2 regions of the Kitasatospora sp. NPDC085464 genome follow, and region 2 is predicted to be linked to the other one. Evidence: predicted binding sites of a transcription regulator. Region 2 holds the regulator's gene; the other holds the start of a gene.
The links. The regulator HspR, encoded in region 2, represses chaperone genes until heat shock. The targets are predictions, from matches to a motif close to TTGAGNNNNNNNNNCTCAA.

Region 1 (6,805 bases), on a different contig from region 2:
CGCGGCACTGCTCGTGATCGGAGTGCTGCTCCTCCAGCTCGGCTTCATCACCTCCTACATCGGGGCGCTGCACAAGCCCGCCCCGCACGACCTCTCCATCGCGGTGGTCGCCCCGCCGCAGGTCACGCCCAAGCTGGTCGGCGCACTGGAGGCGGTCCCGAACGACGCCGTCAAGGCCGTCACCGCGCCGGACGCCGAGACCGCGACCGCGCAGATCAAGGACCAGAAGATCTACGCCGCGTGGGTCGTGAACCCGACCGGCACCGAGGACACCCTGCTGGTCGGCGGCGCCCGCGGCCCGTCCGCCGCCAAGGCCGCCGAGAGCATCACCACCGCGATCGACCAGACCCAGGGCCGTACGGTCAAGGTCCAGGACGTCGTGCCGCTCGCCAAGGGCGACACCAACGGCCTGTCCTCCTTCTACCTGGTGATCGGCTGGTGCGTCGGCGGCTACCTGGTCGCCTCGATCCTCGGCATCAGCGCGGGCTCCAAGCCGGCCAACGCCCACCGCCTGCTGATCCGCCTGGGCGTCCTGGCGCTCTACTCGGTCGCGGCCGGCATCGGCGGCACGATCATCGCCGGACCGGTGCTGGACGCCCTGCCCGGCTCGATCCTCGCCCTGTCCGCCGTCGGCGCCCTGGTGGTCTTCTCGGTCGGCGCGTTCACCATGGCGCTGCAGTGCCTGTTCGGGATCATCGGCATCGGCATCGCGGTGCTGGTCTTCGTCGTCCTGGGCAACCCGAGCGCGGGCGGGGTCTACCCGGCGCCGATGATGCCGCCGTTCTGGCGGGCCATCGGTTCGGTGATCCCGAACGGCGCCGGCACCAGCGTCACCAAGTCGATCGCCTACTTCGACTCGACCAACCTGGGGATGCCGATCCTGGTCCTGGTGATCTGGGCCCTGGTCGGCATCGGCATCGCCTTCCTGGCCGTCCTGCGCGGCCCCCGTGCCGAGCAGCCCGAGCGCGAGCCCGTCAGCGTCGAGGCCTGATCCTCCCCGCTCCCCGGCAGCACCGAGCCCCCGGCCCCACCAGCCGGGGGCTCGGCCCGTTCCGGCGGCGGCTCGGCGCGTTCCGGCGCGGTCCGGGCGGGGCAGCCCGTTCCTGGTGGGGCACCGCGTTCCGGGCGGGCAGCCCGTTCCGGGTGGGGCACCGCGTTCCGGGCGGGCGGACCGTACGGAGGGGTCAGCCGACCGAGAGCATCCCCGGGTCGGCGACGATGGCGCGCACGACGCTCACCGCCGCACCCGACAGCGGGCCGCGGCGGCCCAGCCGGGAGACGGTCAGCCGGTCCTCGGCCCACGGCCGGACGGTGACCCGGGCGGCCAGCTCGGTGCGCATGGCGGGGAGCAGCCAGGGCGCCAGCCGGGCGTAGCCGCCGCCCAGGACGACCTCGGCCGGGTCCAGCAGGTTCACCGCGCCGGCGGCCGCGATGCCGAGCGCCGACCCGGCGCCGGCCAGGGCCGCCCGGGCCGCCCGCTCGCCGGCCGCGGCCCGCTCGGCGAGCAGCGTCACCCAGTCGCCGCGGGCGCCGGACAGGCCGGCCGCCGCCAGCACCGCCGCCTCGCCCGCGTACTGCTCCAGGCAGCCGTGCGCCCCGCAGGCGCAGCGGGGACCGTCGGGGCGGACCGGTACGTGGCCGAACTCGCCCGCGTGGCCGCGCGCGCCGCGCAGCAGCCGCCCGCCGACCACGATCGCAGCGCCGACCCCGGCCTCGGCGGAGACGTAGAGGAAGTCCTCCGGGCCGTCGCCCAGCCAGCGCTCGGCCAGCCCGCCGAGGTTGGCCTCGTTGTCGGCCTCGACCGGCAGCTCGGCCAGGCCGTCCGCGGCCGGTCGCAGGGCCGCGCGCAGTTCGGCGGCCACCGGGACGTCCTGCCAGCCCAGGTTGGCGGCGTGCTGCAGCACCGCGCCGGAGTCGCCGACCAGTCCGGGCACGGCCAGGGTGAGTCCGGCCGGGCGCAGGCCCGCCTCGGCGACGACCGCGCGCAGCAGCTGCGCGAGGTCGGCCATGACGGCGGCGGGCTCCCGGCCGCGGTTGGAGATCTCCCGGCGCCGCGAGGCGCGGACCTCGCCGCGCAGGTCGACCACGCAGGCGCCCAGGTGGCGGACGCCGATCTCGGCGCCGAGTCCGCCTGGGCCGAGCGGGTTGAGTCCGAGCGCGGTGCCGGGGCGGCCGACCTTGCCGCTGGGCGCGGCGGGGCCCGCCTCGACCACCAGGCCGGCGGCGATCAGCTGTTCGGCGAGCGAGGAGACCGCGGCCCTGGTCAGTCCGGTCTCGGCGGCCACCTCGGCGCGGGAGCGCGGGCCGCGCGCGATCACCCCGAGCACCAGCGCCAGGTTGGCCCGGCGCATGCCCTGCTGGCTGGCGGGCCCGGTCCGGACACCGTCCGGTTCGTGCATCAGGCTCACCTCGCCCCCTACGACACATCCCGTGGCATCTCGGGTGCAGCGTAACCGGGTTCCGGGGACACCGTCCCGACCAGGCCGGGTCCGGCCGCGGGACGGTCGGCGAGCCGGGTGAAGACCCACCGCTGCATCGCCCAGAAGCGGAACAGCATCGCGATGAAGGTGCCGACCACCATGCCGCTGAGGAAGTCCGCGACCTCCTGGGTGAAGGAGCTGACGAACGGCTCCCGCAGGTCCAGCACGTACCGTGAGATCGCCAGCGGCACGTCGTTGACGCCGATCGCCACCGCGCTGACCAGGAAGAACAGCAGGGCCTCGCGCTGGCGGCCGCCGGCCCGGAAGGCCCAGCGGCGGTTCAGCACGTACGAGACGACGGTGGCGATCACGGTCGCGACGGTCAGCGCGACCACCGGCTTGTGCTGCAGCACGGTGAACTTGAGCTCCAGGTTGATCACCATGGTGAGCACGAAGCAGGTGCCCCCGACCAGCAGGAACTTCACCAGCCGGCGGTGGCGCACCAGGAAGGGGCGCAGCCGGTCCGGCACCCGGGCCAGGGCGCGCTGCGTGGGGGACGGCATCTCCGCAGTCTCGCACGCGGAGATGCCGTCGGCCCCTGGAACCGTCAACCGCGGATCAGGCGGCCGCCACCAGTACCTCGGCCGGCTCCAGCGCCAGCTTCAGCACCTCGCGGACGTCCGACACCGGGTGGACGGTGAGCCGCTCCAGCACCTCGGCCGGGACGTCGTCCAGGTCGGCCTCGTTGCGCTTGGGGATGATCACCGTGGTGACCCCGGCCCGGTCGGCGGCGAGCAGCTTCTGCTTCACCCCGCCGATCGGCAGCACCCGCCCGGTCAGCGACACCTCGCCGGTCATCGCCACGTCGGTGCGCACCTTGCGGCCGGAGAGCAGCGAGGCGAGTGCCGTGGTCATGGTGATGCCGGCGCTCGGCCCGTCCTTGGGGACGGCCCCGGCCGGGACGTGCAGGTGCACGCCGCGGTCGCGCAGCGAGGTGACCGGCAGTTCCAGCTCGGCGCCGCGCGAGCGCAGGAAGGAGAGCGCGATGTGCGCGGACTCCTTCATCACGTCGCCCAGCTGCCCGGTGAGGGTCAGCCCGGTGCCGCCGGTCTCGGCGTCGGCCAGCGAGGCCTCGATGTAGAGGACGTCGCCGCCGGCACCGGTCACCGCGAGGCCGGTGGCCACGCCGGGGACGGCGGTGCGGCGTTCGGCCGGCTCCTGGGCGGACTCCGGCACGTGGTGCGGCCTGCCGATCAGGGCGCGCAGGTCCTCCGCGCCGACCGCGGCCGGCAGCTCGCGCTCGCCCAGCTCGGCCTGCGCGGCGATCTTGCGCAGCACCCGGGCGATCGAGCGCTCCAGGTTCCGGACGCCCGCCTCGCGGGTGTACTCCCCGGCGAGGCGGCGCAGCGCCGTCTCGTCGACGCTGACCTGCTCGCCGCCGAGGCCGGCCTTCTCCAGCTGGCGCGGGAGCAGGTGGTCGCGGGCGATGACGACCTTCTCGTCCTCGGTGTAGCCGTCCAGCCGGACCAGCTCCATCCGGTCGAGCAGCGGCTCGGGGATGGCCTCCAGCACGTTGGCGGTGGCGAGGAAGACGACGTCGGAGAGGTCGAGCTCGACCTCCAGGTAGTGGTCCCGGAAGGTGTGGTTCTGCGCCGGGTCCAGCACCTCCAGCAGGGCGGCGGCCGGGTCCCCCCGGTAGTCGGAGCCGACCTTGTCGATCTCGTCGAGCAGGACGACCGGGTTCATCGAGCCGGCCTCCTTGATCGCCCGCACCAGCCGGCCGGGCAGCGCGCCGACGTAGGTGCGCCGGTGGCCGCGGATCTCGGCCTCGTCCCGGACGCCGCCGAGCGCGACCCGGACGAACGTACGGCCCATGGCGCGGGCCACCGACTCGCCGAGCGAGGTCTTTCCGACCCCGGGAGGCCCGACCAGGGCCAGCACCGCGCCGCCCCGGCGGCCGCCGACCAGCCCGAGCCCCTGGTCGGCCCGGCGCTTGCGGACGGCCAGGTACTCGACGATGCGCTCCTTCACGTCGGCCAGGCCGGCGTGGTCGGCGTCGAGCACCGCGCGGGCGCCGGCGATGTCGTAGGCGTCCTCGGTGCGCTCGTTCCAGGGCAGCTCCAGGACGGTGTCCAGCCAGGTGCGGATCCAGGAGCCCTCGGGCGACTGGTCGGAGGCGCGCTCCAGCTTGTCGACCTCCTTGAGCGCGGCCTCGCGGACGTTCGCCGGGAGGTCGGCGGCCTCGACCCGGGCGCGGTAGTCGCCCTCCTCGTCGGCCGGCTCGCCGTTCAGCTCGGCCAGCTCCTTGCGGACGGCCTCCAGCTGGCGGCGGAGCAGGAACTCCTTCTGCTGCTTGGCCACGCCCTCCTCGACGTCCTTGCGGATGGTGTCGTTGACCTCCTCCTCGGCGAGGTGGTCGCGCAGCAGGGTCAGCGCGTACTCCAGGCGGGCGACCTGGTCGGCCTCCAGGAGCACCTTGAGCTTCTGCTCCGCGGTGGCGAAGGGCGCGTAGCCGATGTTGTCGGCGAGCTCGCCGACGCCCTCGATCTGGGCGACCCGGTCCACGATCTGCCAGGCGCCGCGCTTGCGCAGCCACTGGGTGGACAGCGCCTTGTACTCCTTGACCAGCTCGGCGGCCCGGCCGGCCACCGGGGTGCCCACGGAGGACTCCCGGAACGGGGTGGTCTCCACCCAGAGGGCGGCGCCGGGGCCGGTGGTGCCGACGCCGATCCGGAGCCGGCGCACGGCGCGCACCAGCGCGACCGGCTGGCCGGCGGTGTTCGGGCCGTCGGCCAGCCGGCCGACCTGCTCCACGGCGGCCAGCGTGCCGGCCGCCGCGTACGAGCCGTCCACCCGCGGGACCAGCAGGACCTGCGGCTTGCCGCCGCCGGCGGCCGCGGCGCGGGCGGCCTCGACGGCGGCGCGCACCTCGGTGTCCTTCAGGTCCAGCGGGACCACCATGCCCGGCAGGACGACCTCGTCGTCGAGCGGCAGCACGGGCAGGGTGAGCGGTGTGGACGTCGATGCCATGATCTCTCCCCAGTCAGTGAACTTGAGTCGACCTGACTAAGGCTTGGCGGGGGCCGGATGTTCCCGGGGTCCAGTTCGCCGTGAGCGAACACGATCCGGTCGGGAAGGCGGCGCGGGCGGACCGCGGGCGGGCCGTCAAAAGCGCACCTGGGAAGCGTCCGTCGAATCTGGGGAATTCCTGGACGTGCCGAGGGAGCCCAGCCCCCCGAACCCCGGCGTGTGAACGTCAGCACGCGAACGTCGGCACGTGAATGGCAGCGCGTGAATGGCTGCGCGTGAATGGCTGCGCGTGAATGCCCGCACGTGAATGCCGGTGCGCCGACCCCGGCGCGAACCTCGGCGCGCGAGCCTCAGCGCGCGGTCCGCACGCGCGCCCCGCCGCGCGCGGACGCGGTGCCGACCGTCGCGGTGCGGGACCGGGGCGGGCGCCGTTCGATGCGCCGCAGCCAGCGCCAGAGCGCCACCCCGGTGAGCACCGCCGCCGGGTGCCCCACCGCGGTGACCACGTCCTTGTCGGAGGCGATCTGCTCGGCGATCATCAGCCCGGCGCCGCCCAGCGCGAGCAGCCGCCCGGGCCAGGAGAGCAGCCCGGCCACCGCGCCCAGGCAGGCGAGCACGCCGTAGCTGACCCCGATGTCCAGGTGGTCCATCGCCTCGGGCGCCATCCGCCCGGTCTCCACCGCGAGGATCACCACGCCCTGGGAGAGCAGCGTGGCCGCGACGTGCCCGGCCGCGAAGACCGCCGCCGCCCGGGCCGGCCCGACCGTGCGCTCCAGCGGCGCGAGGGTGAAGGCGAATCCCCACAGGTACGGCATCCACACCTCGCCGGCCACCCAGAACCCGCTCAGGACGAGGGCCCGGACGGGATGCTGGAGCAGGTTGTGGCCGTCCGAGCTGGAGGCCTCCTGCAGGCGCTGCACGAGTTCCGGGTCCGCGAGCCCGGCGAAGGTCGTGGTGGCTCCCACGACGGCGAGGTACCCGAGGGTGAAGGGGTTGCGCCGGGGTGTCGGCACGCGTTCCAGCAGCCACCGCACGACGCCGGTGCGCAGCCCGTGCCGGAGCATCCCGTACGGCGCTCCCGCGGGCGCGCAGCCGTCGGCGTCCCGCCGCAGACCCGCCATGCCGCCTCCCGCTCCGCACCCGTAGCCGCCGGCTCACTCCCCGTGCCCAACGTACCGGCACGCACCGCGGGTTCCGCCCGGACGGGTGTTGTCGTGGCCACGGTACGTCGAGGTTCTGGGAGGCAGCTGGGAAAAGCCCGTGAAGACCGCCGCCTTGGCGGAGTGCCGGATTCCCGACATTGGTCCAGACCTTGTTTCGATTGACGCGTCAGTAGGGCCTCTGACCGGCGACTT
Region 2 (6,805 bases):
AAGTCCGACGGTGGCTCGGACAGCTGACAACCTGTGACAGCTGACAACCAGTGCGCTGCGGAGTCGTACGCCGGCCAGTACGGCGGCCGGCTCCGCAGCGCGCTGTCAACGGCGTTGCGTTCTGCTGCTGTTGACAGCACAGTGACGATGGACTCGGGAGGTGGCTCAAGCCGTGAGCGGTAAGGACTACGTGGAGAAGGACTACTACAAGGTCCTCGGCGTGCCCAAGGACGCCACCGCCACCGAGATCAAGAAGACCTACCGCAAGCTCGCGCGCGAGTTCCACCCCGACGCCAACAAGGGTGACAGCAAGGCCGAGGAGCGGTTCAAGGACATCTCCGAGGCGTACGACGTCCTCTCCGACGAGAAGCGCCGCAAGGAGTACGACGAGGCCCGCAGCCTCTTCGCCAACGGCGGCTTCCGGGCCGGCGGCGGCCCCGGCGGCACCGGCAGCTACAGCTTCGACTTCGGCGACCTCTTCAGCGGCAGCCAGGGCGGCGGCGCCGCCGGCGGCGGGCTCGGCGACGTCTTCGGCGGCCTGTTCAACCGCGGCGGCGGCACCCGGCAGGCCCAGCCGCGGCGCGGCGCCGACGTCGAGACCGAGGTGACCCTCTCCTTCGAGGAGGCGGTCGACGGCGCGACCGTCCCGCTGCGGATGACCAGCCAGGCCCCCTGCCGCACCTGCAACGGCACCGGCGCCAAGTCCGGCACCACCCCGCGGGTCTGTCCCACCTGCGTCGGCGCGGGCACCGTCAGCCGCGGCCAGGGCGCCTTCGCGCTCTCCGAGCCGTGCAAGGACTGCCGCGGCCGGGGCATGATCGTCGACGACCCGTGCACCGACTGCCACGGCAGCGGCCGGGCCAGCTCGGCCCGCACCATGCAGGTCCGCATCCCGGCCGGCGTCCACGCCGACCAGCGGATCCGGCTCAAGGGCAAGGGCGCCCAGGGCGAACGCGGCGGCCAGCCCGGCGACCTCTACGTCACCGTGCACGTCGACCCGCACCCGGTCTTCGGGCGCAAGGGCGACAACCTCACCGTGACCGTCCCGGTCACCTTCCCCGAGGCGGCCCTCGGCGCCACCATCGAAGTACCCACCCTCGGCGGGCCCTCCGTGAAGCTCAAGCTGCCCCCGGGCAGCGCCAACGGCCTCACCATGCGCGCCCGCGGGAAGGGCGCCACCCGCAAGGACGGCACCCGCGGCGACCTCCTCGTCACCGTCGAGGTCGTGGTCCCCCAGCACGTCAGCGGCGACGCGCTGGACGCCCTGGAGCAGTACCGCGAGGCCACCGCCTCCGACGATCCGCGAGCAGCCCTCTTCCGGGCGGCGAAGGGAGCGTGACGACCAGATGTCCCCGATGAATCCGATCAACCCGGTCAACCCCGGTGGATCGATCGGCCCCGGCGTCGGCGAAGGCCTGCCCGGGGACGGCACCCGCCGCACCCGCCGGGCCCCCTCGGCCGCACCGCCGTACGTCCTCACCGAGGACACCCCGGTGTACGTCATCTCCGTGGCCGCCGAACTGTCCGGCCTGCACCCGCAGACCCTGCGCCAGTACGACCGCCTCGGCCTGGTCTGCCCAGACCGCACCGCCGGCCGCGGCCGCCGCTACTCGGCCCGCGACATCCAGCAGCTGCGCGAGGTCCAGCGGCTCTCCCAGGACGAAGGCATCAACCTGGCGGGCATCAAGCGGATCATCGAGCTGGAGAACCAGGTCACCGCCCTGCAGTCCCGCGTCGCAGAACTGGTCGACTCCCTGGAAGGCGCCGCCACCGCCCTCCAGCAGCGCGAGGCCGCCGTCCACGCCTCCTACCGCCGCGACCTCGTCCCGTACCAGCCGCCCACCCCCCAGTCCAGCGCCCTCGTCGTCTGGCGCCCCAAGCGCTGACCGACGGCCCGCCCGGACACCGCCGCCGGCCCCCTCCTGTTCGGGGGGTGCCGGCGGCAACGCGTTGGTGAGAGAGTGCGGTCACAAAGCCTCTCCAGAGGACACACCAGGTCTGGCATGCTGTCGATTCAGCGTCGGTGCTGATGGGACACAGGTATCAGGTGACGGCAAGGAGTCGCGGATGAGTGAACGAGAGCAGCCCCTTGCCGCCGGCTTGACCGTCCTTTCGGCAGAAGCCCGCGAGCTGTATCTCGCCGTCATCCGAGGAGACGGCAGGCTGCCGTTGGGCTCCAATGTCGATCAGGACGGTGCTGCCCGGGACGAACTGGTCAGGATTGGCCTTCTCGTGCCCGACAGCGATGACCCGTCCATATTCGTGGCCGCCGACCCGACACAGCTCTCGACAAGTCTCAGTCATTCGTGGCAGCGCCAGGCGCTGGAGCTCCTGTCTCGCGCCGTATCTCTCCCCTCCGAACTTCAGGAGCTGGCCCGGGAATTCCACACCCCGAAGCAGCGCGGAGGGTCGATCGAGTATGTGCAGGGAAAGGCCCTGATTCGTCAGAGACTGGAACAGTTCAGAGAATCCGGACTGGAGGAGGCTTTGGCACTCCAGCCCGGGGGGCCGCGGCTTCCGGAACTGCTCGCCGGAATGATCGAACACGACCTGGAAACGCTGCGCAGTGGCACGGAGATGCGGACGATCTACCATGCCAGCACGCGGTACCACCAGCCGACCAGGGATTACGTGGCCACGCTTGCCCGAGCCGGCGGCCAGTACCGCACCCTTGACGAGCCCTATAACCGGCTCATCGTGATGAATCGACGGGTCGCCGTCATCCCGATCGTCGATGACATGAGCCTGGCCGCCTTCATATACGACCCGGCAGTCGTCAACTACCTCGCCGAGGAGGTGTTCGAGCGATGCTGGAGCCGGGCGCTGGAGTTCGAGGGCGCCCGCACGGTGCCGCAACAGGTGGTGTCACGCCTGCGCCAGACGATCATTGACCAGATGCTTGAGGGCACGAACCACCGGGTCATCGCAAGACGCCTGGGGATCAGCGAGCGGACACTCGCGAGGCATATTGCCGAGATGCGCGACGACTACAAGGTCGACTCGCTGTTCCAACTCGGTTACGTCATCGGCCGAAAGTCCCAGGAACCTGCCGAATGACCGCCATGCCAATTTCAGGCCAGGATTGGTAAGGCTATTCAAGAGCTCCGGCAGGCGACCGAGTGCTCACATGGCCGAGCTCACTGCCAGGAAATGTCGTCCGCGACGGTCACGGCAGCCCGGACAGCGCTCGCACCATGCGAGTCGACAGCATCCGTGAGAGAGCCGGCGCCAACCACGGCAGCGGCAACAGCCAACGAAAGCACAACCTTGCGGACAAACCGGCGCATGTCAGTCACGCCCCCACTCTCTCTGTCGAGAACCGCCACTAGAAGCGTCGAACAGGATAACGGCTGACCTAGTTCTACGCGAGAGGCAGGCCACTGTCTGCAGCTTGCGGACTGTGCGTCATCTCCCTGCCAGGCATCCAGATGACACTGGGCAACCCTGGACGCGGCGCTGCCCCGCGATGGACGATCAGTTCGCTCCCAATGGTCCGGCAAGCCGCCACACCTTGCCAATGTACCGTCAAATTATCCAGTCGTTCACCACTGTCATCACCGCACAGAGCAGCCCACATCCAACGCATCGCCGACGCGCACTCTCCCGATCGGCCTTTCCCCGGAGTCGACATGACCGAGCCCTACCTGCGTCACCACGACAGCCAGGCCCCCGAGGGCCGGCGTGCACGTGTGTTCCTGGCCGCGCCGCTGATGCGGCTCACCGGCCCGGCGGACAGCGTGGTGACGCTCGCCAGCCGGACGCGGCTGACGACGCTCCGCACCACGCTGCTCCGCAGCGGTGCCGCCGTGTACAGCGCGCACCACAGCGATGCCTGGACCATCTCCGGCCGCGCCCCGGAGCCCCGCGTTCCGTCCGACTTCCGCGCCCTGCAGTCCGCGGACCTGGTGTTCGCCTACGTGGGAGCGCCGCTCTCGGCCGGCGTGAGCCTGGAGCTGGGCTGGGCGTCGGCGCTGCGGAAGCCGATCGTCCTCCTCGTCGACGAGGCCATCACCCACAACCCGCTGATCGCCACCATCGAGCAAGTCGCCCCCGTCCTGCCGCTGGTCTTCGACGACACCTGGTCGCAGGAGGCCCTCAACCACACGGTCGAGACCGCCCTCGACTGGGCCGGCATGGCGCTCTCCCTGCGCGAGGGCTTCTGGACCGCCCCCGGCGAGCAGTTCAACGTCCCCCGGCAGCAGCCCCCGGTCCCCGGCTACTGGCCGACCGGCGCCGCCACCGGCTGAGCAGCGCTCACGCAGCCGGGCGGTGTGACCCTCGACCGTCCGCTCGCTCAGGCCCATCGGCACTGTCAGCACCATCGCAGGATCCGCCACCACGGCGGCGACCCCGTTGTCAGGGGTCGCCGGGATCAGCGCGACGGTGCGACCGAGGACCCGGGCCCGACGCAGCAACAGGAGGCGCCGACCGGTGGATCCTGCTCGGCCGGGAAGTCAGGGCCTTGTGCGGACAGTCCCTGACGAACCGGGCGATCACAGGCCGGATCCGGTCGGTCCCCGCCCCCGAAAGCGTCCCGCCGGTCGACTCCCCTCCGGCGGGACGCCGCGCGGTGGGCCCGGGGCGGATCGAGCTCAGGCATCACGGGCGCCCCTCATCTGCCAGCCCAGCTGGAACAGGGTCTCGGCGTCGTGCAGCTCGCGCAGGCGGGCGATGTGGGCGGCGACCGTCCGCTCGCTCAGGCCCAGACGGCTCGCGATCGCCCGCTGCGTGAGCCCACGGGCGAGCATGCGGCCCACCCGCTCGTGCACAGCCGGCTCGGCTGTTCCCGTGACGAGAGCAGCCCAGTTCACTCCTTCGGCCAGTTGCCAGTGCAGTTCGAAGTCCCGCACCAGGAAGTCGACCACGGCCGGGTCCTCGATGACGGCCGCACTGCTGTTGTCAGGAGCTGCGGGAATCACGGCAACTGCTCGGCCGAAGATGAACAGCCGGGTGAAAGGCACGGGCAACACTCGAATGGCGACGCCGAGTTCGGTCACCGCTGCCGCGAAAGCAACGGTCGGCGTGTCCGACAGAACGGCCGCCTCGTAGATCACCCGCATGGTGCCGCCCTTCTCCAGGTGACGGCGGTCGGAGTCGAGAGCCTCCGCCAGGTGCTCGGCCGGGCGAGCAGCTCCCGGCTGCATGGAGAGGGTCTCATTGGGATGATCGGCAAGAATCTGGGCCACGCGGTGCCGGATCTGTTCCCTCCCCGTGACGTACTGCACACCGGACGAACGGTCGCGGTGACGACGAGGCGCCGTGTCATAGGCCTGGGTCAGGTCGTCCAGCTGTTTGGGGACAAGCGCTGCCTGAGTGATCAGCCGGGCTCCCTCTGCCATGAGCTCCGCGCCGATACGTTCACCAACGGCTCGGGGGTTCACTACGGTGTAGGCCCCGTCGGCGATGTGCAGGAAGAGCAAGCCGAGGTCCGCGAGCTGCTTGACCGTCGGTTCGTCCTCGGGGCGGACCTCGCTGACACGGAGGCGCCCGCCCTCCTTGAGGATCTCCCGGTAGAGCTCCCTGGCGGCGGCGGGTAGATCGGGTACGGCGTCAGACATTGCGAGCTCCCCTCATCTGCCAGCCCAGCTGGAACAGGGTCTCGGCGTCGTGCAGCTCGCGCAGGCGGGCGATGTGGGCGGCGACCGTTCGCTCGCTCAGGCCGAGGCGGGTGGCGATGGCCCGTTGGGTGTGGCCTTGGGCGAGCAGGCGGGCCACCTGCTCGTGGACCGTCGGCGTGGCGGAACCGTTCGCGAGGGCCGCCCAGTTGACGCCTTCGGCCTGTTGCCAGAGCTGTTCGAAGGTGTCGACGACGAAGCCGACCGTCGCCGGGTCGTCGACCACGGCGGCGCTGTTGCAGTCGTCGGCGGCGGGGATGACGGCCACCGTCCGGCCGAAGACCAGGAAGCGTTTGAAGGGGACGGAGACGACCCGGGTGGTGCAGCCGAGCCCGGTGACTTCGGCTGCGAACCGGACGGTCAGCGGGTCGAGTTTGGCCGATGGCTCGTACAACGTCCTGACGGTGCCGCCGCGTTCGTGGATGCGCCGGGCGCGGTCGAGGGAGTCGGGCAGCAGCTCCGCCGGGCGGGGGCCGCCGGGCTGGGCGGTCATGATCTCGTCGGGGAACTCCTGCGCCAGCTGCTCCAGTTCGTGGCGGATGTCCTCCTTGGCGGTGAGGTAGCGCACGCCGGTGCGCGCGCTCCGCCGCTTGGGGGTCGCGTCGTAGGCGCGGGTGAGTTCGCCCATCAGCTCGGGGAGTTGTTCGGCCTCCGTGAGCAGGCGGGCGCTCTCCAGGCGGATCCCGGTGCCGATCCGCTCGGTGGCGACCCGCGGGTCGACCGCGCTGTAGGCGGCGTCCTGCAACTGCGGTACCAACAGGCCGAGTTCCACCAACCGCCGGAGGGCGGACTCGTCCTCCGCCCCGATGTCGGCGATCGGGACGCGGCCGCCCTCGCGCAGGATCGCGAGGTAGAGCTCGCGGGCGGCCGGGTCCGGGAGGGCGGCGGCGAGGTGGGTGGAGGGGGCGTCAGTCATGGTGCTCCCCGCGCAGGCGCCAGCCGAGGTGGAAGAGGGTGTCGGCGCCGTAGCGGTCGCGGAGGCGGGAGATGTGGGCGGCGACGGTGCGTTCGCTGAGGCCGAGGCGGGTGGCGACGGCGCGCTGGGTGAGGCCGCGGGCGAGCAGGCGGCCGATGCGGACGGTGGTGGGGTGCGGGGGGTCGAGGTGGCGGTCGGCGGGGGCGGCGCGGGCCCAGTCGCGTTCGAAGTGGGCGACCAGGTGGGCCACGACGGCGGGGTCGGTGAGGAAGGT

Region 1: a site for HspR is predicted at 5,473-5,491, ahead of lon (endopeptidase La). Genes of this name have one in related genera too.

The regions. Positions count from the first base shown of each region.
Region 1 covers NZ_JBITTM010000001.1:85,524-92,328, forward strand. Annotated here, with positions in the region: gene ACIGG8_RS00380 (ABC transporter permease) at 1-991, shown strand, start outside; gene ACIGG8_RS00385 (ROK family transcriptional regulator) at 1,185-2,399, opposite strand; gene ACIGG8_RS00390 (GtrA family protein) at 2,417-2,983, opposite strand; gene lon (endopeptidase La) at 3,039-5,450, opposite strand; gene ACIGG8_RS00400 (rhomboid-like protein) at 5,801-6,571, opposite strand.
Region 2 covers NZ_JBITTM010000049.1:16,097-22,901, reverse strand. Annotated here, with positions in the region: gene grpE (nucleotide exchange factor GrpE) at 1-27, shown strand, start outside; gene dnaJ (molecular chaperone DnaJ) at 173-1,339, shown strand; gene ACIGG8_RS33955 (heat shock protein transcriptional repressor HspR) at 1,347-1,886, shown strand; gene ACIGG8_RS33950 (helix-turn-helix domain-containing protein) at 2,068-3,057, shown strand; gene ACIGG8_RS33945 (hypothetical protein) at 3,630-4,247, shown strand; gene ACIGG8_RS33940 (LuxR C-terminal-related transcriptional regulator) at 4,593-5,558, opposite strand; gene ACIGG8_RS33935 (LuxR C-terminal-related transcriptional regulator) at 5,551-6,531, opposite strand; gene ACIGG8_RS33930 (LuxR C-terminal-related transcriptional regulator) at 6,524-6,805, opposite strand, start outside.